DNA from 3 places in the Clostridium thermarum genome. Region 1 is predicted to be linked to each of the others. Evidence: riboswitches for the same ligand, from Rfam matches in the RefSeq annotation. Region 1 holds a riboswitch; each other region holds the start of a gene.
What was found. A riboswitch is a leader RNA that binds a small molecule or an ion and turns the genes downstream of it on or off. The one in region 1 is predicted to bind S-adenosylmethionine.
Positions count from the first base shown of each region.

Region 2: another riboswitch for S-adenosylmethionine. It lies ahead of metH (methionine synthase); the one in region 1 lies ahead of FHY60_RS10380 (methionine ABC transporter ATP-binding protein).
Region 3: another riboswitch for S-adenosylmethionine. It lies ahead of FHY60_RS07015 (trans-sulfuration enzyme family protein); the one in region 1 lies ahead of FHY60_RS10380 (methionine ABC transporter ATP-binding protein).

Region 1 covers NZ_CP040924.1:2,290,656-2,303,348, forward strand. Annotated here, with positions in the region: gene FHY60_RS10375 (IS30 family transposase) at 383-1,678, opposite strand; SAM riboswitch class I at 1,950-2,047, shown strand; gene FHY60_RS10380 (methionine ABC transporter ATP-binding protein) at 2,122-3,078, shown strand; gene FHY60_RS10385 (methionine ABC transporter permease) at 3,114-3,776, shown strand; gene FHY60_RS10390 (MetQ/NlpA family ABC transporter substrate-binding protein) at 3,806-4,660, shown strand; gene FHY60_RS10395 (hypothetical protein) at 4,740-5,069, opposite strand; gene FHY60_RS10400 (2-oxoacid:ferredoxin oxidoreductase subunit beta) at 5,251-6,114, opposite strand; gene FHY60_RS10405 (2-oxoacid:acceptor oxidoreductase subunit alpha) at 6,115-7,794, opposite strand; gene sufU (Fe-S cluster assembly sulfur transfer protein SufU) at 8,215-8,637, opposite strand; gene FHY60_RS10415 (cysteine desulfurase) at 8,627-9,853, opposite strand; gene sufD (Fe-S cluster assembly protein SufD) at 9,846-10,949, opposite strand; gene sufB (Fe-S cluster assembly protein SufB) at 10,961-12,367, opposite strand; gene sufC (Fe-S cluster assembly ATPase SufC) at 12,384-12,693, opposite strand, start outside.
Region 2 covers NZ_CP040924.1:1,777,705-1,790,397, forward strand. Annotated here, with positions in the region: gene FHY60_RS08070 (pyridoxal phosphate-dependent aminotransferase) at 1-70, shown strand, start outside; gene FHY60_RS08075 (beta-mannosidase) at 432-2,906, shown strand; SAM riboswitch class I at 2,990-3,091, shown strand; gene metH (methionine synthase) at 3,176-6,829, shown strand; gene FHY60_RS08085 (MazG nucleotide pyrophosphohydrolase domain-containing protein) at 7,043-7,309, shown strand; gene FHY60_RS08090 (glycoside hydrolase family 16 protein) at 7,412-8,221, opposite strand; partial or broken gene FHY60_RS18305 (alpha/beta fold hydrolase) at 8,396-8,584, shown strand; gene sstT (serine/threonine transporter SstT) at 8,616-9,848, opposite strand; gene rsgA (ribosome small subunit-dependent GTPase A) at 10,432-11,508, shown strand; gene FHY60_RS17845 (hypothetical protein) at 11,652-11,789, shown strand; partial or broken gene serC (3-phosphoserine/phosphohydroxythreonine transaminase) at 12,507-12,693, shown strand, end outside.
Region 3 covers NZ_CP040924.1:1,557,827-1,562,733, forward strand. Annotated here, with positions in the region: gene gltX (glutamate--tRNA ligase) at 1-1,466, shown strand, start outside; gene FHY60_RS07005 (TMEM165/GDT1 family protein) at 2,066-3,217, shown strand; gene FHY60_RS07010 (rhodanese-like domain-containing protein) at 3,275-3,625, opposite strand; SAM riboswitch class I at 3,761-3,867, shown strand; gene FHY60_RS07015 (trans-sulfuration enzyme family protein) at 3,954-4,907, shown strand, end outside.

The DNA.
Region 1 (12,693 bases):
AAATTTGTTGAAAAATTCACATAAAAATCAAATCATTATTAAATATTTATCATTAATGTAATTTTTAACCATGAAACTCATATATTATTATCAATACTTAAATTTCTATATTATATTTTGGTGAATTGAAAAGTTAACTTCCACTTTGTAGAATTAACTTCCACCGTAAAATCGATACTAGATAAGATTTTTGGTTATAAGAGTAATTTTTTGCTTATTTTAGACAAAAATGAGGTATAATTTAAGTAGCTCAAGCAGATTTCAGCTGATTTTGGGTATAGCAAACAAAGGGTGAATATTTTCCGTTTTTTTTGCAAAGGTAAATTCCACCCATTGAAAAAGTTTTAACTTAAGCGCCAGCGGTAATCCCTGCTTGAGTAGGTTAATATTTTAATAAACTCGGATTCATGATAATCTCATTTGGTTTGATGAGTTCTGAATCCAACTTTGCGAGCGTTTTAGCGCCGTAAAGGAAGCTGAATACCGAGTATGGAGACTGGTCATTCAGCTTTTTTCTTGAATAAGAATTAATGTGACTCATCATCAATGAGATATCCTTCTGTTGAAATGAGTTGAAGCTCTGGCCTTTAGGAACAATTCTCCGGATCAATTCATGGTTGTTTTCTGCAGCACCTTTCTGATATGGCGCTGAAGGGTCGCAGTAGAAGATGCGTGTTATGCGGTTTCCCTGCCTATCAAACTCGATAGCCTTTGGATTTGTAAACTCACTGCCGTTGTCAGTTAGAATGACAGGAAATAGTTTTAGAAAAGTGTCAGGCCCCAGTTCCAAATAAAGATTTTCGAAAATATCTATGACGGAACGTGAAGTGTTTGCATCCCTAATAAAAGCAAGCATAAACTGAGAATCAACGAAATGGATAGTGAGCAACACCTTACCACCTTTAGTACCTTCAACAGAATCCATTTCAACTACTGGAGTATCAGGATTTTCCTTCATGAATTCAAGAAAATCCTGATATGTGCGTCCAATTCTGTAGGACTTATCCACTTTAAAATGATTTTTAAGCTTTTTTCTTGGACGATAAACAACTTTTCTTGGAAGGTCAATATTTTTTGTGGAGAAAAGATTGTAATCAATATAGTTGTAGATTGATTTTTCACTATGCATGATAAGGTCTCTGTTATTAACGCAGATATGGTGTATAGATTGACCTCTTTGAATGAGTGGGGTTATGATTTTATCAAGACGTTTAATCTCGTCCTCAGAAATAGTTATGCCGCTTCGTGACTCAGAACGACGAAGTACATATTCATCATGGGCATAGGAAGCATTATAGATTGCTTTCTCCAGAGTACATTTTGTAAGGCTAGCACATCCATTGCACACATAAGGTGGCTTAGAGAGTAAGTGACAAGTATATGCTTTGTAATCAGAACAGAATTTTGAACAATCTGAACAAAAGCGACAGCGTCGAATTCTACAATGTGATTTCTCACATAGATATGTATGGTTGCAAGTTAAACGATGAATACAGTTGTTAAAAGGTCTACCGTAAGAACCTGTTCGCTTGTACATGATATGATTTTTAACCTCTTTGGAAATGGTTGTACAATCTCGATCAAGCTCTCGGGCTATTGCTTTGAAAGAAAGGGAGGCTTTAAGCATTATTTCAATAGAGACTCTTTCCTCTAACGTAAAGTGTTTGAATTTAGCCATAATGAAAAACTCCTTCCTTACCAAGCAAGGATTACTGTAATGACGCATATATCAATATAATAATATTTTGTATTACTAAATTCCACTCTCTATACTCTTTCATATTTGTAGAATTAAAATCCACTCTTACCACCTAGAGAGGTGGAATTTACTTTTGCAATTAAAGTATATTATATTTTTCACCAAAAAAATAAAAAATATTTTAAAAACATATTGACTATAAAACATATAGGATATATAATCAATATCATTAAAACTGAAAACTCAATAACTCTTATCAAGAGAGGCAGAGGGACAGGCCCTATGAAGCCCGGCAACCGGTAGATTTACACGGTGCCAATTCCTGCAGCGAAAGCTGACAGATAAGGATAGTTCGGTATCTAACCCGGGGTTATCCTCGGGTTATTAATTTATATAGTTGAATACTATCTAGGAGGATCACCATGATTGAAATAAAGAATCTCTATAAGCGTTTTTCAAATAAAGAAGTTTTGAAGGATGTCAGCTTTTCAATAGAAAAAGGAGATATCTTTGGTATAGTTGGACACAGCGGTGCCGGAAAATCTACTCTGCTAAGATGTCTTAATGGTCTTGAAAGTTACACAGAGGGAAGTATAGCTATTGATGGTAAAGAGGTGAAAAATCTGACAAGCAATGAACTGAGAAACCTAAGAAAAGACCTGGGCATGATATTTCAGAATTTTAACCTTATGACCAGCAAAAATGTTTTCCAGAACATAGCCTTACCCATGGAGCTTTGGGGCTACAACAAAAATACTATCCAGCAGAAAGTAGATGAATTATTGACTCTGGTTGGTCTGGAAGATAAAAAAACTTGGAGCATAACAAAACTCAGTGGTGGACAGAAGCAAAGAGTTGGAATTGCAAGAGCCTTGGCTCTTAACCCCAAAATTCTGCTTTGTGATGAAGCTACTTCTGCTCTGGATCCAAAGACAACTAAATCTATATTACAGCTGCTTAGAGAGATAAATAATAAGTTAAACATAACAATAGTAATTGTCACTCACCAAATGGAAGTAATTAAAGAAATCTGTAACAAGGTTGTTCTGATGGAGGATGGTGAAATCAAAGGCTATGGTGATGTAGAAGAACTGTTCCTCAAACCAACGGAAGAACTGGAGAGACTCCTGGGTGAAGAAGAGCTGCTTCCAAGCAAGGGTATCAACATAAAGCTGTTCTTCTCTAAGGAGTCAAGCGAAAACAGTATTATAACTTCTATGGCCAGAGAACTTGATATTGACTTTTCAATAGTATGGGGCAAGCTAGAAAAATTCAGAGATGATGTCTTAGGCAGCCTTGTAATAAATGTGGAAGAGGCTCACAAGGACAAGATAGTGCAATATCTGAAAGATAAAGGCATAGGAATGGAGGTTCTGTAATGCATCTGAATAGTTTACTTTTAAAATTAGAAAATATGCTAAGTGCTTTTTTAGATACTTTTGTTCAAATTTTGTATCCTGCCCTTATTGAAACCTTAAAAATGGTGTTGCTCTCAACGCTTTTTGCAGTAATTCTCGGAGCTATACCTGCTATTATTTTAGTATTAACCGATGAGAAAGGTTTAAAACCTAATAAATTTATATTCAAAACCTTAGATGTTATTATTAACACCCTAAGATCCTTTCCCTTCATTATACTAATGGTTTTTATGGTGCCTTTAACCAGACTCATAGTTGGAACTGCTATAGGTACTGATGCAGCTATTGTTCCCCTTACCATAGGTGCTGCTCCTTTTGCTGCAAGAGTCATGGAATCTGCTTTGAAAGAAGTGGATTATGGAATAATTGAAGCAGCCAAATCATTTGGAGCGACTACTTCACAAATAATTTTTAAAGTTATGTTGAAGGAAGCTATTCCATCATTAGTGCTGGGTATAACCCTGACAGTTATAAGTGTTATAGGTTATTCCGCCATGGCCGGTGCTGTTGGAGGCGGCGGACTTGGTAATGTTGCCATAACATATGGTTATTACCGTTTTAAATATGACCTGACAATATATACGGTAATAATACTGATAATAATTGTTCAAGTTTTCCAGACTTTGGGCAACTTTTTATATAAAATATTAAAAAAATAAAGTTCATTAATTTAAAGGAGGCTATTTTTATGAAAAAGATTTTATCACTTGTAACAGCAGCAGTTCTTTTGCTTTCATTTGGGGGATGCACAAAGAAAAATACAACCGCAGGAGATACTACAAATAAGAATGAAGTAACTTCTGGCACAGAAACCGGTAAATCTGATGATAAAAAGGAAATAATCGTAGGAGCCACACCGGTACCTCATAAGGAAATTCTTGAAATTGTAAAGCCTATTCTTGAAAAAGAAGGTTATACACTTACAATAAAAGAATTTACTGACTATGTACTGCCTAATACAGAATTAAATGAAGGCAGCCTTGACGCCAACTTCTTCCAGCATGTACCTTATCTTGAAGCAACAAATGCAGAGAAAGGAACAGACTTGACCTATACTGTTAAAGTTCACCTGGAACCTATGGGACTTTATTCAAAGAAGATTAAGAGCCTTGATGAGCTTAAGGATGGTGCTACAATATCCATACCAAACGACAGTACAAACGGAGCAAGAGCATTAAGGCTCTTAGAGAAGAATGGCATAATAAAGCTTAAGGATGGCGAGCTGGTTACAAAGCTTGATATAATTGAAAACCCAAAGAACATAAAGATAGAAGAATTAGAGGCTCCAATGCTTCCAACAACCCTAGCAGATGTAGACGCTTCTATAATTAACTCAAACTTCGCTATGGAAAACGGCTTAAATCCAACAACAGATTCTATAGTTATCGAAGATAAGGAATCACCTTATGCTAACGTACTTGCTGTAAAGAAAGGTAATGAAGATAAACCTTATATACAGGCTCTTTCAAAGGCACTAACTTCAGAAGAAGTTAAGAAGTTTATTGAAGAAAAGTATGAAGGAGCAATTGTTCCCTCCTTCTAATAATTAATAATGGATAATTAACAATTAAGGAAGAGATCCTGTGTTGGGTATTTTTTTCAACACAGGATCTTAAGGCATGCTAATTTTTATCAGATTCATCAGTGGTGGTGTTATTCTTTATAAACTTTGTGTTTTTGCTCATATTGCCTGCACTGGACAGGAGGTCGTGTATGAAGTTTGCTCCTCTGCTGATTAATAGGCCGGTTAAAATTGTACCTAAATAGGGTATAAATATCGGTATTTCTACAAGCTCCATAATATCTATTCCCGTAGATATGGCTATTAGAATCCCAATAACCATTGCACCAATTCTGTCAGCAGATAACTTACCATTCTGCCAGGTCATCTTAAAGGTTTCCCAAACTGCCTCACTGATCATCGCAAGTATCAGAATTTTGGTAATGTTCATAGACTTCTCTCCCCAAATTAATTATTGCAGCAGACTCTTATGTTAAAATATATGCTGAAAAAAACATAATTAAATCAACAATATGAAATTTTCTAAGCTTTTTCCTTCATTTTAATAAAAAAGACCCGAAAGTAATTTCGGATCTTTTTTATAATTGCTTTTATATTTTACTTTTTAATTATTATACAAACTCATTAAGGAACATATCTACGTTTTTAACTTCCCATTTTCTATCTGCAAGAAGTTGCCCCTTTGCTAATACTGGATGCAGATCTTCAAATACCGGCTTTCCTAGTTCTCTATACAATACCCCTGTAGGTATTCCGTCATCACCGAACTGAAGTGCTTTTTCAAAAGCCCTTGCCTTATCTGATGCATCATAGCTTTCATCCAGCTTATAAATTCTCTCCTTATACCACTTGAAAGTGTTTACCTTATTAAAAGTTACACAGGGCTGAAGTATATCAATTATAGCATAGCCTCTGTGATTTATTGCCTCTTTTAACAGTTCTACAAGCTGTTCTCTGTCTCCTGTAAAGGTTCTGGCTACAAAGGTTGCTCCTGCAGCTATAGCTAAAGCAAGAGGGTTTAGCGGCTGCTGCATAACTCCTTCAAACTGCATAGAGGTCTTTTGTCCAAAAGCAGTTGTAGGTGAACCTTGACCTTTTGTTAAACCGTAAATTTGATTGTCATGAACTATCTGTGTAATATCCATATTTCTTCTTATTGTATGGATAAAGTGATTTCCACCTTCACCATAGGCATCTCCATCACCGCTGGTTACTATAACTTTAAGATTTTTATTAACCATCTTTATACCTTGAGCCGGTGGCAGTGCTCTTCCATGAAGGCCATTAAAGCCGTTAGCCCGAATATAATGAGGTGTTTTAGCGGCCTGGCCTATACCGGATACTATCATTAAATCCTCCGGTCTTATCTCCAGTTCAGCTGCCGCTCTTTTTATGGCATCCAATATAGCAAAATTACCACAACCAGGGCACCATGCAATTTCATCCTTGCTATTATATAATTTCAAATCCAACATCTACATCACCTCACTCTTTACTCTTGCTACAATATCCTCAGCATTTATCTGTCTGCCGTCATACTTCAATATGCTCTTACTCATCAAAATTCCGGTTTCCTGAGTAATTAGCTTGCCTAATTGACCTGTATAGTTCTGTTCAACATTCACTATTACCTTTGCTGAAGCAGCATACTTACTTAATAGCTTTGTTGGCAGCGGATATATATCTCCAAAGGAAAGGGCTCCAATCTTTATGCCTTCCTTATTCAGCAATGCTATTGCTTCCCTAAGAGCTCCATAGGTCGATCCCCAGCCTACCAAAAGCACTTCCGGAGCTTCTACACCAAAGTATTCTGGCTCTTGTACATCTTCTTTCATCAATTCTAACTTTTTCATTCTCTTTTCCATTTGAGCAATTCTTACGTGTGCTGACTCAGTGATATGAGACTCTTCTGTATGCTCATCACTATCAACCAAGACTACCTGACCCTCTGCCTTACCAGGTATTAATCTTGGAGATATACCGTTCTCGGTCAATTTATATCTTCTATATTCTTCTCCCTCTGACAACACTTCTTTTCCGGAGATATATTCTTCTATCTTTAAGCCATCTAAGTTAAACCTTGGCACTGTAACCTTAGAATCTGCCAAGTATTGGTCTGTCAAAATCAATACTAATGTCTGATATTTGTCTGCAATATTTAGAGCTCTAAAGGTCTGATAGAAGGCGTCTTCAGCATTTCTAACAGACATTACCATTCTTGGGAATTCACCGTGGGAAGCAGTCAGTAAGAAACTCAGATCGCTCTGTTCTGTTCTTGTTGGAAGCCCTGTAGCGGGACCTGGTCTTTGGGAATCCACGATTACCAGGGGTGTTTCTGTGATACCTGCTAAACCAAAGGTTTCAACCATCAGAGAGACACCTCCGCCAGAGGATCCGGTCATGGCTCTGGCTCCTGCATAGGAAGCGCCGATTGCCATATTGATTGCAGCAATTTCATCCTCAACCTGTTCAACTACAATGCCTGCTTCTACTTGCTTTTTAGCGAGGTAGGTCATAACACTGGTAGCTGGAGTCATAGGATAAGCAGAATAGAAATCCAAGCCAGCAGCTAAAGCTCCTAAAGCTATTGAAGTATTTCCGTTCAGCAAAAGTGTATTTCCTGCTTCAACCTTTGGTGCCTGCTTTTTAGCTTCCACTAAACCATAGCCCTTCCAAACTGCCTCAATGTTTATTCTTCTTACGTCTTCATTGAATTTTTTGGAAATAAAACCATCAAAGCCTTCGATATTAATACCAAAATATTTTAAAGTAACACCGGCCGCCATCATTCCAAAGGCTCTGTTTAGTCCAAGATCTTTACATAAGTTAATCAGCGGTAAACTTATAACCCTATCTTCTTGGAAATTTATGCTTTCGTCTATAAGAATGTTTCCATTCTGCTTCAATCTCTCTACATGATATTCAGCAGTGTTCTTATCCAAAGCTACAATAAAGTCTAGCTCTTCCTTGTGAGAAAAGATAGGTTCATCACCAAATCTCACCTGTGTAAAATTGTTTCCTCCTCTTACTCTTGACATATAGTCCTTGTTTGAGAATACGTAGTAACCATTCATCTTTAATACTTTTTCTACGAAGTCACTTATAGTGTCCATTCCCTGACCTGCCTGGCCACCTATTAGTATATTAAAATCCACCTGTTACACCTCCATTGATGTTCTTTTTTCGCACAGCATAGATGTTAATTCTTTTTATTTTTGATAATCTATACTGATATTTCTCACTCTTAACTTAATTAAATTATAATCTCATATTAATTTTTAATCAATAATCATTATCAATAAATAGCGTGATTCAATTGTGTTCAAATTAATTTATCACACTCAATCTTCCATTATCTCAGTTTTTCAATAGCTGTTATACCGATTATTCATGCACTGTTTTTTTGAAAAGGCTTGAATTTCACAGGTGTGTAATTTCTTTTACAGAGATCTGTTATAGTATACATCCAAACAATCACTTTGTTTTATGCCAAATTAGTACAGTTCTTTAAAGCAAAAACTAAAAAAAACTGTGGCAGTCCACTAATAGAACTCCACAGCTTTAATTTAAGATCTTTATTTTATAGACTCCCCTAGAGTATGCCACGATAATACTGCACATTTAACCCTGGCTGGCATATTGGATATATTTTTTAATGCTGCTGCATCTTCTAACTCATCTAGCAGGTCATCCTCCGTTATTTCTCGCTTAATCATGCCTAGGAACAAATTCATTAATCGCTTTGCTTCTTCCACAGTCTTCCCCTTTATGAGATCAATCATCATAGAAGTTGAAGCCTGGGATATGGCACAGCCTGCTCCTGTAAAGGAAGCGTCCTCTATAACATCATCCTTAAGTTTTAATTCCAATTCTATTTCATCTCCGCAACTTGGGTTTCTGCCCTTAAGCACCAAGTCCGGTGAGTCCATATGTCTTTTATTATGATTGGAGGAATTATGCTCCATTATTAATTCTGTATATATTGTACTAAGATCCATAACCTAACCACTTCCTGACGCCTTTTATACTTTCTATAAATATATCAATATCTTCTACAGTGTTGTAAAAATAAAAGCTAGCTCTGCAGGTTGCATTTACACCCAGGTACTTCATAAGTGGGTGGGCGCAATGATGGCCGGCCCTTATTGAAATACCGTCAGCATCTAAAATAGATGCCACATCATGTGGATGGACATCCTTTATATTAAAGGATATAACTCCGGCTTTCTTATTAATATCCCGCGTACCATATATAGTTACATAGGGAAGCTGATCCAGCTTCATAAGGGCATAGCTTGTTAATCCTTTCTCAGTGACTTTTATGTTATCCATGCCTACCTTGTCTAGATACTTTATGGCTTCTTTTAAGCCTAGAGCTCCTCCCACATTTTGCGTACCACCTTCAAATTTGAAAGGCAGTTCTGCAAACTCCGCTTCCTGTTCCCAAACATACTCTATCATATCTCCACCATAGAGAAAGGGCGGCATGGCGTTTAAATACTTTTCCTTTCCGTATAAAACGCCAATTCCCATAGGTGCAAGCATTTTATGTCCTGAAAAGACCATAAAATCCGCATCTAATTCCTTTATATTAACCTTCATATGAGGAATACTCTGAGATCCATCTACAATAACTACCGCATCTACTTCATGGGCTCTTTTTATTATTCTTTCAATGGGATTAATTGTACCAAGTACATTTGATACATGTGTAACAGACACTAATTTTGTCTTCTCACCAATCTTGCTTTGAATCTCTTCTTCAGGAATAATACCTTCCTCATTTGTATACATGTACTTAAGTACTGCCCCCTTAGCCTTAGCCACCATTTGCCAGGGTACTAAATTGCTGTGGTGCTCAGCAATTGATATAACAATCTCATCTCCGGCATTTATAAAATTTATTCCATAACTGTAAGCAAGCAGGTTAAAGGCCTCCGTAGCATTTTTGGTAAATATTATTTCCCGGGTGCTGCCGGCGCCAATAAAATCTTTAACAGCCTCTCTGGCAGTATCATAAAGTTCTGTAGACTTTACACTGAGATAATAAGCACCTCTGTGAGGGTTTGCATTATATAAATTATAATATTCCTGCACCATTTTAGTAACTGACAAAGGCTTTTGTGTAGTAGCAGCGCTATCTAAGTACACAAGCCTTTTCCCATTGATAGTCTGATTTAGAACAGGAAAGTCCAGTAGATAATTATTAGACATTCAATAATCTCCTCCCGACATACTCAGAGATTTCCTCCTTCACCTCGTTGAGAGGTATTCTATCCATAATAGGCTTAAAGGAAGCTTCTATTATTAATTTCTTAGCTTCTTGTTCTGAAAAACCACGACTCATAAGGTAGAAAAGCTTGCTTTCATCTATTTTACCGGTGCTGGCTGCATGTTGACCTTCTACATTATCTTCCCCGCACAGGAGTAAGGGTACTGAACGGTTCCTGACTCCACTGCTTAAGAGTACCGCAAATTCTTCTTCTTTTCCTTTGGAGCCGCTGGTACCTTTTTTAAAGTCAAGAGTACCTCTGAAAATCTTGCTGCTTTTATCCATTAATGCACCACGGGTCTCAATAAGGCTTTCACATTCCTTACCATAGTGATTCATTACATAGTTTATATCTATTTGTCTTTCCTTATCCCCAAGATATATAGAATAGAGCTTTATGCTGGCATTATTACCAAGCATATCATTCTTATTGCTTGTTACGGTGGTTTGGGCTCCTAATTCCACAAGCACGTAATTGATTTCTGCTCCTTCTTCAGCTACAGCAGCTATGGCATCCAAATATATTCCATCATCTTCCATCAGTTGAATCTTTACTAGGTTTATTACTGCCTCCTTCTTGGCATACAATTTTGTAATGCCGTTGTGAAAAGCTTCAACGTCTTTTTCCGAGGAGTACTTCATAACAACAGTTATTTTACTACCTTCCTCAGCAATAATTAAATTATTGTCAATCACGTGAGGGTTTTCCTTATCCATGTGATATTGTATGAACACCGGCTCTGTGATAACATTATTTTTTTCAGCTTCTATAAGATGACCGGTATTATAACTTTTTCTTGCAAGCTCTGTAAGGTCATTGGAAATCCCTATATCAGAATTGTTATCAAATATTTTTATTCCATTTTTTTCTTCCCTTATATCTGTAATCTTATAGCCTGAAGCTTCTGCTTCCTTAAGAGGGTTTTTCTTATATGCTCTTATTTCAGGAACTTGACCTTTAACATTGGCTTCATTTACACCAAGCCATCTCCAGGTTCTTACAGGTATATTATTTATGCCTTTCAACATTTCACTCATAGTCTCACCACCTAACCAATACTGCCTTCCATTTCAAGTTTAATAAGATTATTCATCTCCACGGCGTATTCCAGAGGAAGCTCCTTTGCAATAGGCTCCACAAAACCTCTGACAATCATTGCCTTTGCCTCTTCTTCGCTTATTCCTCTGCTCATTAAGTAGAATATAGCTTCTTCACTTATTCTACCTATCTTTGCTTCATGCCCCATATCTACCTCATCATTCAAAATATCTAAAACCGGTAAAGTATCAGATCTTGAAATATCGTCCAGCATCAGAGATTCGCAGGATACGGTAGATTTACAGTGATGTGCATTAGGTGCAACCTTTATAGCCCCCCTATATACTGCTGTTCCTCCGCCCTTTGAAATAGACTTCGAGTTTATGTTGGAAGTTGTATAAGGTGCAGCATGTATAACCTTTGCTCCGGTATCCAATATCTGACCCTTTGCAGCAAAGGTTACACCGGTAAACTCAGCCCTGGCACCTTCACCCTTTAAGATACTCATGGGGTAAAGCATTGAAACCTTTGACCCAAAGGAACCAGACACCCATTCAATGGTACCGTTTTTGTCTACTGTAGCTCTCTTAGTATTTAAGTTCATCATATTCTTTGACCAGTTTTCTATAGTAGAATACCTTAGGTAAGCACCCTCTTTAACATAAAGCTCCACACAGCCGGCATGTAAATTTGTCACACTGTATTTTGGGGCAGAACATCCTTCAATAAAATGTAGTCTGGCTCCTTTTTCAACAATTATAAGAGTATGCTCAAACTGCCCTGCTCCCGGTGAATTAAGCCTAAAATAAGATTGCAGTGGTATCTCTACATTAACCCCTGCAGGAACATACACGAAGGAACCTCCGGACCAAACTGCTCCATGAAGGGCAACAAATTTATGGTCTTGTGGAGGAACTAACTTCATAAAGTACTCCTTAACAAGATCCTCATACTCCCTTACCGCGGTCTCCATATCGGTATATATAACGCCCTGTTTTACCAGGTCTTCTCTTATACTGTGGTAAACTACCTCAGAATCATACTGGGCACCAACACCGGCCAGTGATTCTCTTTCTGCCTGAGGGATTCCCAGCCTTTCAAAGGTGTTCTTAATGTCATCAGGAACATCCTTCCAGCTCGCCTTTAAATCTGTATCCGGCTTTACATAGGTAACTATGTTATCCATATCCAGCTCCTCAAGGGATGGTCCCCAGGTTGGCATTTCTATTTTATTGTATATTTCCAAGGACTTTTGTCTGAAATCCCTCATCCATTTAGGTTCATTTTTTTCTTTAGATATTTCATCTACTATTTCAGGAGTAAGTCCGCTGGATACCTTAAAACTGTATCTGTCTTCATTTTTTATGTCATACAGACCCCTATCTAAATCCTCTACATAGGTCTTCTTTCTCTCCATATTTTCACCTCAACCTCTAAACCGCAGCTATATTGGCAAAGCCCTTCTCATTTATTTCATTAATCAAGGAACTGTCACCAACTTTCACTATTTTGCCGTCCTGTACTACATGAACATAATCAGCCTTTAAAAATTCTAGGATTTTGCTGTTATGAGTTATAATCACAATAGCATTTTCATCGTTCTTAAATTCCTTTACTCCATTTGATACAATCTTCACAGCATCTACATCCAGTCCCGAATCTGTTTCATCCAATATAGCAAGCTTTGGATTCAACATCATCATCTGAAGTATTTCATTTTTCTTCTTTTCACCACCGGAGAAA
Region 2 (12,693 bases), 510 kb from region 1:
TGTTGAATTTGATATGATAAAGAGGTCTATACCTGCCTTTGAGCAATTAGTTAAGGAGTTCAAAAAATAATTAGTATTAAGTGGTACTACAGCCAATAGTTCAATAGTTTAAGTGAGAAATATTTACACATAATAATAACAATTAAATATCATAAATAGTGTAGTCTATCTGAAATAAAAAATCACAGATGTCACTGAAATTTCACAGTGCATCTGTGGTTTTTGTTTTTCTAGTTTATGTTAATAAATGTTAAAAGTAATGCTATAATGTATATGTATTAATATTTTTCTTAAACTCTGGGAGGAATAAGAAGTGGATGGTTATTATTGTTGGTAGATAGTTAGGGTATTAAAATTTCAATGCCTTAACTGAGAATATAATTATAAAAAATGGTCTACAATCGAGATTTATTACGGAGGGAGGAAAAGTAATGCTTATTGAAAAACTGAATGGTACCTGGAAGATGCGCTGCATTCATGATGCAGATTATATGAATGCAGTTGTACCCGGCTCTGTTTACAGTGACTTGCTAAGGAACAATAAAATGGAGGATCCCTACTATAGGGATAATGAGCTAAAGGCTTTAAAGCTCATGGAAGAGGATTACGAATACTGCAAAAGCTTTGACATTACAAAGGATATGCTTAATTGTGAAGAAATTATCCTGCATTTTGATGGATTGGACACTCTTGCAGATATTTACTTGAACGGATATCATATGGGGTTTGTAAATAATATGCACAGAGTTTGGGAATTTGAAGTAAAGAAATATCTTAAAGACGATGACAATGAGTTAAAAATAGTTTTTTATTCTCCCACAAAGTTCATAAGAGAGGCGGATGATAAAATACACATTGGCGGTTCTGAAGATGCCATGAGGGGCTTTCCACAGATAAGAAAGGCTCACTGCATGTTTGGATGGGATTGGGGTCCAAGACTTCCGGATATGGGGATATGGAGAGATGTAGCACTCTTTGGTGTATGTAAAGGTAGAATAGACGGTGTCTATGTCAGGCAGGAGCATAATGATGGCAGGGTAACCCTTGAACTTCAAGTGGACATTGCAAGAACAGAGGGAAAGCAAAACCTGAGATTTTATGATAGGGATAATAAAGCAGTAAGACGTGGATTTTCCTATGAAGTTACCCTTGTTGATCCGGATGGACAAGAGATAATTTATGGGGATTCACCGAAGTATATTGAAATAGACAAGCCTCAGCTCTGGTGGCCCAATGGCTACGGAGACCAGCCTTTATACAAGGTAAAAGTAACCCTAATGCATGGTGAAGAAAAGCTGGATTTCTGGGAGAAGAGAATTGGTCTAAGAACCATGACAGCGTGCATTGAAAAGGACGAATACGGTGAGAGCTTTGCTCATGAGGTAAACGGTATCAAGATATTTGCTATGGGTGCGGATTATATACCGGAAGATAATATACTGACCAGGGTTACGCCACAAAGGACTTATGAGCTTTTAAAGCAGTGCAAGGATGCACATTTTAATGTAATCCGTGTATGGGGAGGCGGAAACTATCCTTATGATACCTTCTGGAATGCCTGTGATGAACTGGGACTTATGGTATGGCAGGATTTTATGTTTGCCTGTGCAAACTATAACCTCACAGAAGAATTTGAAGAAAATATAAAGGCCGAATTTAAGGATAATATCAAGAGAATCAGAAACCATCCTTCCCTGGCTCTTTGGTGTGGAAACAATGAGATGGAAATGTTTGTGGACAGGGGTATCTGGGATCTCACTCCGAAACTTAAGAGCGATTATGTAAAAATGTATGAGTACATCATTCCAAAGATGGTAAAGGAATATGATCCGCAGACCTTTTATTGGCCTGCAAGCCCATCTTCAGGTGGAGGCTTTGACAATCCAAATGATGAAAACAGGGGCGATGTACATTACTGGGATGTATGGCATGGGAACAAGCCTTTTACAGAGTATAGAAAGTTCTTTTTCCGATATGTATCGGAATTTGGCTTCCAGTCCTTCCCCTCACTTAAAACTATTGAAACTTTCACTGAGCCGGAGGATAGAAACATTTTCTCCTATGTTATGGAGAAACACCAAAGAAATGATGGGGCAAACAGCAAGATCATGAGCTATATGGGAGCCACCTACCTCTATCCAAACAGTTTTGATACCTTGATATATGCTTCTCAATTGCTGCAGGCAGATGCTATCCGTTACGGAGTTGAGCATTTTAGAAGAAACCGAGGCCGCTGTATGGGTACTGTTTACTGGCAGTTAAATGACTGCTGGCCGGTAGCCTCTTGGGCTTCCATAGATTATTACGGAAGATGGAAGGCTCTCCATTACTATGCCAAGAGATTCTTTGCACCGCTTATGCTGTCCTGTAAGGAAGAAGGAATCCTGACGCAGAATACAAATGTAAACGCAGAGCCATATGAAGTAGTGAAGTCCATCCAACTTTGCGTGGCAAATGAATCCATGCAGGATGAGAAGGTTACAGTAAGATGGGCTCTCCGCAATAACAAAGCTGAGATAAAAAGAGAGGGCTCTTATGAAGTTGTGGTGGAGAAATTATCCAGCAAGTGGCTTGACACCGTTGATATGAATGATGCCTCACTTTATGAGGACTATGTAAGCTATGAAATGTTAAAGGACGGCCAGGTAATTTCCCAGGGCACGGTAATATTCTCTGTACCAAAACACTTTAAATTTATTGACCCCCAGTTGAGCTACAGAGTAGAAGGTGACGAGATTATAGTTACAGCAAAAAGCTATGCAAGAAGTGTGGAAATAATAAATGAAGAGGACAATATGCTGCTTGAAGACAACTATTTTGATATGAATGCCGGTGAAAGAAGAGTAAAAATTTTAAAGGGAAAACCGGTGGGCATAAAGCTCAGAAGTGTCTATGATATCCGTTAACCACCAAAATACACTTTATTTAAAAACAATTGTTGACTATAACTAAAACTAAATATATACTCATATTAACATTATAAAGAAGGTTCTTATAGAGAGAGGTGGAGGGAAAGGCCCAATGAAACCCAGCAACACTAGCTTTGTGCTAGCATGTGCTAAATCCTGCAGCGAAGGCTGAAAGATAAGAAGCTTATTAAGTTGATTTTTAACTATAAGGCTTCCTGCAGCAGGGAGCCTTTTTTTACTCAGAAAACAAATCAGGGGGCGATTAAATGACTTTAAAATTAGATACTTACTTAAAGGAAAGGATACTTGTTCTTGATGGGGCAATGGGAACAAGTATACAAAAGCATGGCTTAAGTGAAGCTGAATTTCATGGAAGTTGTGAATGCCATAAAAGTCAAAAAGGCAATAACGATTTATTAAATCTTACAAATCCATCAATAATAATTGATATACACAAGGCTTACCTTGAAGCAGGGGCAGATATCATAGAGACCAATACCTTTAACAGTAACAGAATTTCACAGGGGGATTATGGGCTTGAGGACAAGGTCTATGACTTAAACTATTTTGGGGCCAAAATAGCAAGAGAAATTGCGGATGAGTATACCTCCAAGAGTATCAATAAACCTAGATTTGTGGCAGGTTCCATAGGACCTACCAACAGAACTGCTTCCCTATCACCGAATGTGGAAAATCCCGGAATTAGAAATATAACCTTTGACGAACTTAAAAAGGCCTATGAGGAACAGATAGAGGGCTTAGTTGATGGTGGAGTGGATATACTGCTGATAGAAACCGTATTTGACACCTTAAATGCAAGGGCGGCATTAATAGCCGCTGATAATGTGCTGACCCAAAAAGGCATAGACTTGCCTATTATGATTTCTGGAACTATTACTGACCTAAGTGGCAGGGTGCTTTCAGGCCAAACTCTGGAGGCCTTCGCAGAAAGTGTAAAAAGTGATAGGATTATAAGCATAGGCTTAAATTGTGCCTTCGGAGCTAAAGAGATGGTTCCCTTTATAAAGGAACTTTCCAAGTCCCAGAGCCTGTATATTAGCTTTTATCCCAATGCTGGTTTACCTAACTCCCTAGGAGAATATGATGAACTTCCTGAGGAAACTGCATCGGTGGTGAAGGAACTGGCAGAGGAAGGACATTTAAACATAGTTGGAGGCTGCTGCGGTACTACCCCTGACCATATAAGGGCTATATATGAAACTGTAAAGAATTATAAGCCGAGAGAACTACCAAAGTTGCCAAGAGAAACTGTATTTTGCGGTCTGGAGGCTGTAAGGATCAACAAAGAAAACAATTTTGTCAATATCGGGGAGAGAACCAATGTGGCCGGGTCGGCCAAGTTTGCCAGACTTATCCGGGAGAAAAAGTATGAGGAAGCCCTATCCATTGCAAAGGAACAGGTGGAAAATGGCGCTCAAATTATCGATATCAACTTTGATGATGCCCTTCTAGATGCAGAATCAGAGATGGATATCTTCTTAAAACTCTTGGCTAGTGAGCCGGACATTGCTAAGGTGCCCGTAATGATCGATTCCTCAAAGTTTGAAGTGCTTTTAAAGGGATTAAAGGCCATACAAGGAAAGCCAATAGTAAATTCCATCTCACTGAAAGTCGGGGAGCAGCAATTTATAGAGCAGGCCAGCTTAATAAAAAAGTTTGGTGCCGGAATAGTTGTAATGGCATTCGATGAAAGAGGTCAGGCGGATACCTATGAAAGAAAGATAGAGATATGCAAGAGGGCCTATGACATACTTGTAAAAGAAGTGCATTTTCCACCGGAAGATATAATTTTCGATCCCAATATCTTGGCCATTGCCACAGGCATACCAGACCATAATAACTATGCGGTGGACTATATCAAGGCAGTGGCCTGGATAAAGGATAATCTTCCCTATGCAAAGGTAAGCGGGGGAGTAAGCAATCTTTCTTTCTCCTTCCGAGGAAACAATGTCATAAGAGAAGCTATGCATTCAGTATTCCTATATCATGCCATTAAGGCAGGTATGGACATGGGAATAGTTAATCCCGGCATGATACAGATATATGACGAAATTGATAAGGAGCTATTGGAAGCTGTTGAAGCAGTAGTGCTAAATAAGAGTGCAGATGCAGCAGAAGCATTACTCGAATTTGCCCAGAATTATAAAAACAATGAAGTCAGTCAGGCAGATAATAAGTTGCAGTGGAGAGAATCTGATGCTGCCGAAAGACTGAAATATGCCTTGGTTAAAGGAATCACTGACTATATAGAACAGGATGTGGAGGAAGTAAGAGCAAGATATGAAAAAGCTCTGCAGGTTATAGAAGGGCCACTGATGGATGGAATGAACATGGTGGGAGACCTCTTTGGAGAGGGGAAAATGTTTCTGCCTCAGGTGGTTAAGAGCGCAAGAGTTATGAAGAAGGCAGTCAGTGTTCTGCTGCCCTATATAGAAGCGGAAAAGAACAGCGGAGAGAAAAGCAGTGCAGGAAAGGTGGTTTTTGCCACTGTAAAAGGAGACGTGCATGACATAGGTAAAAACATTGTTTCCGTAGTGCTTGCCTGTAATAACTTCGAAGTAATTGACTTGGGAGTTATGGTTCCCAGTGAAAAAATATTGGAAACCGCTAAAAGAGAGAAAGCAGATATCATAGCACTGAGCGGCCTTATAACTCCATCCCTTGAGGAGATGTGTTTTGTTGCAGAGGAGATGGAAAGGCAGGGCTTTGATATTCCCCTCATGGTGGGTGGGGCAACCACTTCACCTACCCATACAGCATTAAAGATAGCACCAAGATATTCAAAGGGGGTAGTACACTCCAAAGATGCTTCAAAGGCTGTAGAGGCAGCAAAGAAACTTGCAAACAAGGACACAAGAGGGGCATACCTTCAGGAAATTAACGCTGAATACAAGACCACAAGGGAAAATTACAATAAAATTCAGCGTAAGCTTCTGGATATTGTTGAAGCCAGAGAAAATGGCGTTAAACTTGACTGGTCAAACATTAAAATAGATAAACCTAACTACATTGGCATTAAAACCTTAAAGGAGTTTCCTATCAGTAAATTGAGGAAATTTATAGATTGGACGTTCTTCTTTGTGGCCTGGGGCATGAAGGAAATGTATCCTGATATAATGGAAAATCCTAAATATGCTGAAGAAGCAAAGAAGCTCATGCATGATGCCAATGAAATGCTTGACTTTCTGGAAAGAGAGAAAATCCTCACTGCCAATGCAGTGTTTGGCTTATTCCCTGCAAATTCCTTGGGAGATGACATTGAACTTTACAGTGATGAAAGTAGGGATAAAGTCCTTACAACCTTTAATATGTTGAGACAGCAGGAGGTAAACCAGAAGGGTGAATACCGATGTCTGGCAGATTATATTGCACCTAAAGACTCAGGAATAGCGGATTATCTTGGAGGCTTTATAGTTACCGCCGGACTGGGAGCAGATGAATATGTTGAAAAGCTAAAGGCTGAGGGCGACGACTATAAGGCCATTATGATAAAAGTATTGGCAGACCGACTGGCTGAAGCCTTTGCAGAATTACTTCACATGCAGGTACGTAAAGAATACTGGGGCTATGTACAGGATGAAGAACTTTCCGTTCAAGAAATGTTGAGAGAAAAGTATAGAGGAATCAGGCCGGCCTTTGGCTACCCATCTCTAAGGGACCACAGTGAAAAGCTTAAACTCTTTGAACTGCTTAAGGGCCAGGAAAATACCGGAGTGTCTCTCACAGAAAGCTTTATGATGCAGCCTGCAGCCACCGTATGCGGCCTCTACTTTGCATCGGAGGAAGCAAAATACTTCGATATCAATAAGATTAGCAAGGAACAAGCAGCCGATTATGCAGTCCGCAGTAATAAAGATCTCAAAGCTGTAGAAAAATACTTGAGTAACATACTAAATTAGCATTATAGGAAAATAAATGACAAAATATTAATCACTGAAGATGCAGAAGACACGGAATTACGCGGAAGGGTTTTACTAGAGATAATTAAAATTTCGTATATGAGATGACATAAACGAGATTACACCATAAATTATAAAAATTGAAAATCTCTCCGCTTCTTCCGTTAGTTCAGTGTCTTCTGTGATTAATCATATTTAGGAAGGAGAATTATTTTGCCTAGAGAGGAACTTACTGAAGAACAAGTTATGAATGCAGTAGATAAGGTCGCAGAAAAATTGAGATACAGACTTAATCAAAAAGGCTATGGATCCTTTGCAAGCAGACATGAAATACTTGGTGTTATGACAGAAGAATTTAAGGAATTTGTAGATGCGGTACATTCAAAAAACTATGATGAAATGAGAGAAGAAATTATGGATTTAGCGGTGGGGTGCATTTTCGGCTTAGCCTGTTTCGATGAAAAAACTATAGAACGATAGTTTAGCATATGTACAAACATATCAGTAAGAGAGATATGAAAAAATAGTATCCAGACTAGATTTCTTAGTGTGGATACTGTTTATGTATTATTAGCTGCGAAACTATTGATAAACTTTTACTGACTCAATCTCCATTACATAAGGCAAGTCCTCGTCGTGTATCTCTCCACCTAGGGAACCACCTACAGCAATATTCATTATTAGATAGAAGGGTTGATCAAAGGGCCAGCTTCTAAATGACTGATCCTCATTATCATCAGATTTATTATAGCGGACCATAGGCTTATCATCCACAAAAAACTCGATATAATCTTCTGTCCAATCTATTCCATAGGTATGAAACTCAGTGGCAGCAGTTTCAACTTCTTGAGTCATGTGGGTGTATTGTACTGTATCTTTGTTGCTGTGATTGTGTAATTCTGAATGAAGGCTAAACAGTACTATTGATTTCTCAGGATTGAAGGAGCTAGCCATATCGTTCTGCCGAGAGGTCATCCTAAATATTTTGGAGTTAGTAGCGTTAGGAATAAACTCCATGATGTCAATTTCACCACAATTAGGCCAATCAATACCTTCATGGAAGGAATCCGGCATCATCCAGATAGCAGGCCAAGCCCCTCTTCCTCCGGGAAGCTTTGCTCTAACCTCAATTCGTCCATACTTCCAGGAGGCTTTGCCATAGGTAACTAATTTGGCAGAAGTATATTCTCTTTCTCCATCCTGTTCTTTTAAGGCTGTAATTATCATTTTGCCATCTTCCACTCTTATGTTAGCAGGCCGGTCTGTATAGGCTTGGGCTTCATTATTAGGCCATTGATGGTTTCCCACTTCATAACTCCATTTTTCAGGATCAGGACGTCCTTCATAGTCAAATTCATCGGACCAGACTAATTTTAAAGCTCTCTTATTCATTTGTTACCTCCTATTAGCAACTAATTTAAAAAGTTTATATTAATATGATTATAAGTAATGTAAAGGTTTTAAGCTATAAAAATATTATTTCGTTTTTTAAATTTCTTACCCTTTATAATTAGAAACCTATGAACGAAGTTTTAATTCACAAATTTAAGGCGCAAAGAATACATTATTAATGTTCCTACATTAATACTACATGGTATTCATGACAAAGTGTGTTCATTCGCCCTAGCAGAGGCACAGAAAGAGACGATAAAAGATTCTAAGCTTGTTCCATTTGAGTTAAGGGGACACGGACTGTTCTATGATGAACGAGAGAAGTTTAACGAAGAATTGGCACGGTTCGCGGGATCTAATTAAGAAAACTGCGTAGATACGCAGTTTTCATCGACTATTTTTTAATTACAATTTTCTTTCCTTCTTTTCGCCATTGAGCAAATTCAGCAGCTGCTGTAAAGAGCACATCAGTAGATGAATTGATTGCTGTCTCAAAGGAATCCTGTAGAACTCCTATGATAAAGCCCACACCTACAACCTGCATGGCAGTGTCATTTGATATACCGAATAAGCTGCAGGCCAGTGGAATAAGAAGTAAGGAACCACCAGCTACACCAGAGGCCCCGCAGGCACATACAGCGGAAAGTATGCTTAGGATAAAGGCAGTACCTATGTCCACTTGAATACCAAGAGTGTGAACCGCAGCCAGAGCTAAAACAGAAATTGTAACTGCGGCACCGGCCATATTGATGGTAGCACCTAAGGGAATTGATACAGAATAGGAGTTCTTATCCAAGCCCAACTTTTCGCACAAAGTCATATTTACAGGTATGTTTGCTGCAGAACTTCTCGTAAAGAAGGCGGTTATTCCACTTTCCTTTAAACACTTAAACACCAGTGGAAATGGGTTTTGGCGTATCATTATGAATACTATTATTGGGTTAACGACAAGTGCTATGAAGACCATACATCCAATTAGTACTACCAGTAATTTACCGTAGTCCAGTAGGGATGATAGACCATTTGTGGCTATGGAATCAAATACGAGCCCCATAATTCCAAGAGGAGCAAACTTGATTACCCATTGTACTATGGTGGATACTGCATCAGAGAAGTTGCTGAGCATCGTTTTTGTGGAATCAGGTGCTGTTCTTAATGCAAAACCAAGCAATACAGCCCAGGATAGTATCCCGATATAGTTAGCATTCAAAAGTGCCTTTACAGGATTATCCACCAGATTTAGAAGTAAGGATCTTATAACTTCCACTACGCCACCGGGTGGAGTCAAGTTCTCAGCACCTGAAGCAAGTGTCAGGCTCACAGGGAACAAGAAGCTTGCAATAACCGCTACTAGTCCAGCTAAGAATGTTCCTATAAGGTAGAGAACAATTATTGATTTCATATTTGTTTGGTGACCTCTTTTATGCTGGGCAATAGCAGACATAACTAAAAATAATACCAGTACTGGGGCGATTGATTTCAAAGCACCAACAAATAATGAACCCAAAATTGTGATTGGTTTGGCCGTTTCTGGAATTCCTATAGCTAGGACTATTCCGATAATTAAGCCTATGGCTATTTGGGTTACTAAGCTTAATTGGTTCCATTTTTTCATTAGGTTTCCCATGATTTTTCCTCCTATAGTTTTAAATATATTAATGTAATGCACAATAGGTTAGGACAATTGACTAATTTCTATACAGAATAGTTGTCCTAATTACTGCAATTATTGATAGTTTAACACGACTTTTGTCTATTGTGAAGAAAAAAACTAAATATTGTGAATTTGACATAATAATCCTAAGATGATATACTTAACCTATCAGTATGTAGTGTAATGATTAGTATCCTATGAAAGGAGAGATGTCATATGAAAACAAGTGTTAAGGTGGTTGTAGTTTAAACTTAATATGGGCGTGAGTGTACCTTATAAGGAAATGCCTTATTAGTGTTACATTTCCGTAGTTGTAGTTAACCTTTCATATTATACTGACTATTGAGGATTAGTAACATGGCAGGAAGGTCATGTTATTTTTATGTCCGTAGATAGTAGCCTAATTAAGAGGTTGCTTGTCTACGGAATTTTTATGCCCATTTTTAGAGTCTTGTTATCTATCAAGGAGGTGTTGCTGTGAGTGATTTGAATAATTGTTTAAAGTATTTTTGTAATAAATTTATTTCATTCATTAAAGATGTAACGGAGGTAATTGATGAGTAATGTAAAAATGGATAGATATGGATATACAGATTTTTTTAAGGTGCAAAGTGAAATGTTTGGTATAGGTGATAAGGGCTTAATACCTGCTAGGGTAATTGAAGTTCAAAGAGAATATTATACTATAATAACAGAATTCGGTGAAAAAGGTGCTAGGCTTAAAGGATCACTTTTTTACAATGGTGAGCAAAATGTTGTTTATCCAGCAGTAGGGGACTTTGTATTTGTTCAAAACAATCCCTATGGCCAAGATATTATATACAAAGTCTTGGACAGAAAGAGCAAATTTTCCAGACTTGACTCTTTCAATGAAACAGAACAGGTGGTGGCAACGAATTTTGATTATGTATTCATCATGACTTCATTAAATCATGATTTAAACTTAAAAAGACTGGAAAGGTATTTAGCCACTGCCTGGCAGAGTGGCGGTATGCCGGTAATTGTTCTGACCAAATTGGATCTTTGCCCCAATTATGAGGAGTATAAGGCAAAAGTTGAGAGTATGGCAGTGGGGGTTCCTGTGGTAGCAATAAGCTCACTTACCGGTGAAGGAATGGAGGAATTAAAAAAATATATCAAGCCAGCGACAACAATTGTATTTCTCGGTTCTTCCGGTGTAGGCAAGTCTTCATTGGTAAACACCATTGCAGGGTGTGAGATTATGAAAGTAAGCGGAATAAGAGAAGATGACAGCAAGGGACGGCATACCACCACCCATAGGCAGCTTATTATGCTTGATAACGGTACTATGATTATTGACACACCGGGAATGAGAGAACTTGGTCTATGGGATGTTACTGAAGGTATATCTACAACCTTTAGTGACATTGAGGACCTGGCAACAAGATGTAAATTTAGGGACTGCAGTCATGGTTCAGAGCCCGGATGTGCGGTAAAAGAAGCTTTGGAAAAGGGAGAGCTTTCTAAGGATAGGTGGCAAAACTTCATAAAGCTAAAGAAAGAGGCAGAATTTGCTGAGAGGAAAGAGAATACAAGTTTGCGAATGAAAGAAAAGGCCTTTCAAAAAGGGTTGTCTAAATTTCAAAAATCATTAAAAAAGGGTAGAAGATAATTGTAAAAGTGATTGACTGATTAGTCGATCACTTTTTTATATTTTTGAAGGAGTTTTTTCATAGCTGCAGAATATCACTTTTAAAATATCATAAATTAGTATAAGATTGAAATATAAATAATATCCATTTTAGGAGGATGATTATGGGGGTATTAGTTAATTTAGAGGCCATTGCTATAATTGAATCAATACTTAGAATACTGGCTTATATATCATTTATCTGTTTAGCCTTTAAAGGTGCACAAGCACTAAACCACTATATGAACAAATATAATAGATAATAAAACACCTTGGCCATATGCCAAGGTGTTTTATTGAGATAAAAGCTTTCTCAAAAAAGATACCAATCTGCTAAATTATAAGAGTGAAATATGGATATCGGTTTCCAAACGATAATAAGAATAGTTTCAGGGTAGATGCATCACCTAAAATTTATCGAATGTTGTCCGCTGTATGCAGACTATAAGTATAAATTGCTTTTCTGTGAAAGAATGTGCTATTTTTTTAACAAATTATCAATTTTGCCCTTGATATGCTTTAGGATCTGTAATATTATAGAATCATGATTATGATTAAATACTAGATGGGTATGTTGCAGAATGGAAAGAAATTGCGAAGCACTTTTTTAATTAGTAATGAGTAATGAGTGATGAGTAATGAGTAATTATGGATGAAATTCAGCGGAGCTGAATTTCTACTAAATTATTTTTTAGTGTTTCTTTAATGTAAGCTTACAAAAATATACCATGATTATACACTATTCATTAATAATTCTTAATTTTTATAACTTGACCATCTCGTGTCTCATAAAACATTGGACATGATATCGCATGCCTATATAAATAATAAAATTAAAGATTTTTCTTAGACAAGCGGAGAAAAATATTCCTCAATTACTCATTACTCACTGCTCATTACTCATTTAGAAAATTGCGTTAATACGCAATTTTCTTACATTGTGCAACATGCCATTAAAGGGTTAATAGGGGGGCTATAGTATGTCAAGAGTTTATAATTTTTCTGCAGGACCAGCGGTGTTACCGGAGGAGGTGCTCAGAGAGGCAGCGGCAGAAATGCTGGATTATAACGGCACAGGAATGTCTGTTATGGAGATGAGTCACCGATCAAAAGCTTTTGAGCAAATTATTACTGATGCGGAGACAACCTTAAGGGATTTGATGAACA
Region 3 (4,907 bases), 740 kb from region 1:
CTGTACAGAGTGGTGGAGTATTTTATTTGAGAATAGAAGACACAGATCAGAAGAGAGAGGTAGAAGGGGCAGTAGAAGATACAATCTCTACTATGCATAACTTTGGACTGAATTTCCATGAAGGAATGACAGGAAAAGATACTTCGAAAGGAGATTACGGCCCATACAGGCAAAGTGAAAGAGCTGAAATATATAAGACTTTTGCAAAGCATTTAATACTTAAGGGCTTGGCTTATCCATGCTTTTGTAATGCAGACGAACTTAATGCCTTAAGAGAAAAGCAAATAGCTGAAAAGATAACTCCGGGATATTACGGAGAGTATGCTCACTGCAGAAATCTTTCTACAGAAGAAGCGATAGAGAAGATTGAAAGAGGAGAAAGCTATATACTTAGACTAAAGTCACCGGGCAATTCTGATAACAAGGTAGTATTACAGGACCTGATAAAGGGAGAGGTTGTGTTCCCGGAAAACAATCAGGATATCGTATTGATAAAGGGTGATGGACTACCAACCTATCATTTTGCTCATGTAGTCGACGATTACTTAATGAAAACAACCCATGTGATCAGGGGAGAAGAATGGCTGTCATCTGCACCTATACACCTTCAACTATTTGAAGTGCTTGGCTTTGAGCCGCCAAAATACGCTCATACTCCAACCATTATGAAACAGGATGAGGGATCAAAGAGAAAGCTTTCAAAAAGAAAAGACCCCGAGGCTGCCGTTTCCTATTACAGGGAGGTTGGATATCCAGTACAGTCCGTAATAGAATATCTGTTAAATATAATTAATTCAGGTTTTGAAACCTGGAGGGCAGAAAATCCTTTTGCAGACAGCTATGATTTTGAAATTGCCTTAGATAAGATGAGTAAAAGTGGTGCCTTATTTGACCTGGTAAAGCTAAGTGACGTTTCAAAAGATGTAATCTCCAGAATGAAAGCCACAGAGGTATATGAGAAATATACAGAGTGGGCAAAGGAATTCGATCCACAAATGTATGAATTGGTAACTGCTAATGAATCCATGGCTAAAGAAATTTTCAACATAGATAGGGAAGGTCCAAAACCAAGAAAAGACTATGCAAAGTGGATGGATGTTAGAGAGAAGATCTTCTACTTCTTTGATGAACTATTCTATAAAGAAACAGTAGATCAAATAGAGCTTCCAAAGAACGTTGATATGGAAGAAGCAAAACGAATAATAGCTGCCTATGCTGAGGCTTACAACTTTGATGCCGATAAGGACACTTGGTTCGAAGAGTTAAAGGCTGTTGGTGAGCAGCTAGGCTATACTGCTAATAGGAAGGAATTCAAGGCTAACCCAGAAAACTTCAAGGGTATGATTGCAGATGTGGCTGCAGTGGTCAGGGCTGCCTTAACCCACAGGGCAAATACTCCAGACCTTTATACCATAATGCATGTAATGGGAGAAGAAAAGGTAAGAGATAGGTTTGCTAAGTTTTAATATTGGTTGACAAGGGACTATTCAACATTTTATAAAAACAAAATGTTGAATAGTCCTTTTAAATTTTTATATATTTTGTGACCAAAGTGCCCTTTAGTTTGTGTTATCTATGAAAGGGGGGGAATTTGTCATGGAAAACTCTTCACTTAGGCCTAGTATTTATATGAAAATCTCTTTAAGTTGTTACAACAGGCGGTTTTTGATTCTGTCAAAGATAAGGAAGAGTTTAAGAGCATCATTGAGGAATTAAGATGCTTAGAAGAAAAGTCGCTTTCTAACAGAAGGTTATAAATAGCATAGTTATTACAAAAGTTCAAGCGAGGTAAGGCTTGGACATAAAACTTTTAGAAAAGTTGAAGTGTCCAGTCTTGCCTATAGAGATAAATTATGATATATTTGTATAGGAATAATATCTTAAAAGGGAGTAGCTGTGGCTTTGTGCCATAAATAGGGTCAACATAATGGAGCAATCCTGGTCCTATTTGCTTTAGAGTTAGAACTAAAGAAGCGAGACTTTTAGATTAGTATATCTGCCTTGTGGGTATATTAGTCTAAAGGCCTCGCCTTTTTTATTTTATTATTATTATGGGGGTTAGAAAATGATACAGGAATTTATTAAGGCAATGTTCCTAATTTTCATGGCAGAGATGGGGGACAAGACACAAATTTTAGCTATGGCCTTTGCCACCAGGTATAAGGTCAGAAAGGTGTTAGTTGGTATTTTTATCGGATCTTTACTAAATCATGGTGTTGCCGTAGCACTTGGAGCTTATATGTCAAAGTTAATACCCATTAACATTATACAAATTGTTGCGGGTATTTCCTTTATTGGATTTGCTCTATGGACACTGAGAGCAGAAGAGGAAGAAGATGAAGAAGAAGCTAAAAGCAGTTTTGGACCGGTACTTACCGTTGCCATAGCCTTTTTCATAGGAGAGTTAGGGGATAAGACCCAGCTCACAGCAATTACTCTGTCTGCTGATGCTCAATATCCATTGTTTATTCTAATGGGTACAGTAACAGGAATGGTTATTACAGGGTCCTTAGGTATTTTGGTAGGAAGTAAGCTCGGTAACAGAATACCCGAATTTACTATTAAGATTGCTTCTGCAGCCATATTTATGTTTTTTGGTATTACAAAATTGTTTGCCACCTTACCAAAGGAATACCTGACTCCAGTAAATATAATAATCTTCTTTATTGTACTGGCACTTTGTGTATTCTTGATTTTAAAGCCCACTATAGAAGAAAGAAAAAAGGGCAAGCTATCTACCTTTAAGCAGGTTTCAGAGGAATTATATCAGTATTATAATCAAATTAATGAAAGAATAGAAAACATATGCCTTGGAGAAAACTATTGTATAAGATGCCAGGGAAAAAATTGTTTAATTGGATATACAAAAGAAGTACTTAAAAGTATAATCGAAGACAGTGTAAGCCTCCCTGAAGAAGGGATTATGGCCTTTGAAAATTCCTTGAAAAAGAATTATAGTCAGGAAGAGCTTATAGAAAGTCTGGCAGTGACTGTAAACTTTATTCTTAACAATATGAACCACAGTAAGGAGCTGCAAAACGTACATACCATACGGCAAATATTTGAAAGGCTCTTGTTAAAGGAAGTTGTTGGAGAATTTCAGACTCTAAAACAATATATAGCAAAGGTAGAAAATATAAATCATTTAATATCAGTAAAGCTCTTGAGAAGGATTAAAACTATAAAGAAGGAAGATACTGCGTATAAAATCTCTTAAGCAGTAAGGGGACGTTTTGTTTGGCTAAAAGATGGCAAGCAAAACGTCCCTCTGCTTTCATCCCTCAAGTCTATAGGGCCAGCGGTCAATTCCGCCTAGGTTATATACGGTTATAAAACCTAGGCTAATCAGTAACCATGCTGCAGAAGTGGCACGGAGTCCGGTCTTACAATACACCATTATTGGTATGAAAGGAGACAATTGTAAATTACAGATTTCCCATTCCAAAAATTCTATTGGGATGTTGACACTTCCAGGAATATGTGCTTCCATATACTCTTTCGGTGATCTGACGTCGATCAGGAGAATATTTGGATCGTGTTTCAAAAGCTTCCGGGCTCTGGAGGGGGAAATGTTTTTGTAGGGCATTTTGCAGTAACTCATCGTTTTCACCTCATATTTTTTCAATGTTTCTAGTAGGATGTTATAATACATCATATGTTGCTGTAGATGTAAGGTGAAAATAATAATATTAATCTGTAGATAATGATTGACAAGCCTCTGCTATACTGGTATCATGTTTAGTAATATCTGAATATAACATTCTTATCCAGAGAGACAGAGGGACTGGCCCAATGAAGTCTCAGCAACCAGCATGGTAACGGATGCATGGTGCTAATTCCTGCAAGTTAGTACTTGAAAGATAAGAAGAGACCTTGTTGCAAATGGAACCTCTTCTTTTGAAGAGGCTTTTTATTTATTATGAAAAAACAGAAAAAAAGAGTAGGGGGTCAACATGGAAAAGAGTTTAATGACAGAGCTGGTTCACTTGGGAGATAGAAATCCTCCTTCAGTATCACGCAGTAAAACTTTACCCATAACGCTAACCTCTGTGTTCTCCTTTGATGATGTAGAAACCTTGGATAAGGTTTATGCTGGGGAAGAGGAAGGCTACGTGTACACAAGGATGAACAATCCGGTCTACGATGCTCTAAAGGAAATAATGTACAATATTGATGGCGGAGAGGATGCTCAGGCTTACTCTTCCGGAATGGCTGCCATAACTATGTCCATTCTGTCTCAAGTAAGGGCCGGGGACCACATTATTGCTGCCAACGTATTATACGGCGGCAGCCATCAGTTTTTTAAGACTGAGTTAAAAAGGTTTAATATAGAGGTTACCTTTGTGGACCCTCTACAGGATAGGTTGGAACAGTATTTTAAAACAAACACAAAGCTTGTATACATCGAGACTATATCCAATCCACTGATGGAGGTCTTGGATATTCCTAAAATTGCTCAAATTGCCCATGACCATAATGCAAAGGTGATTGTAGATAATACCTTCGCAACCGCTGTGATATGCCAACCTTTAAAACTGGGAGCAGATATAGTTGTCTACAGTGCCACAAAGTATCTATGCGGACATAGTGATATCACAGCGGGCATAGTAGTTTCTGACAAGGAAACCATGCGACAGATAAGCTCTACAGGAGTATTATACGGACCTACCATGAGCCCCTTTGACGGCTGGCTCTTGGTAAGAAGCTTGAGAACCTTGGAGCTCAGAGTGATACAACATTCAAATAATGCATTAAAGTTAGCGAAGTATTTAGAAAACCATCCAAAAGTTAAGACTGTTTATTATCCAGGCCTTAAAAGTTCACCCCATCACATTACTGCAAAGAAAATATTCCGTGGGGACTATTATGGAGGAATGTTGAGCATTGATTTAGTAGATGGAGAAAAG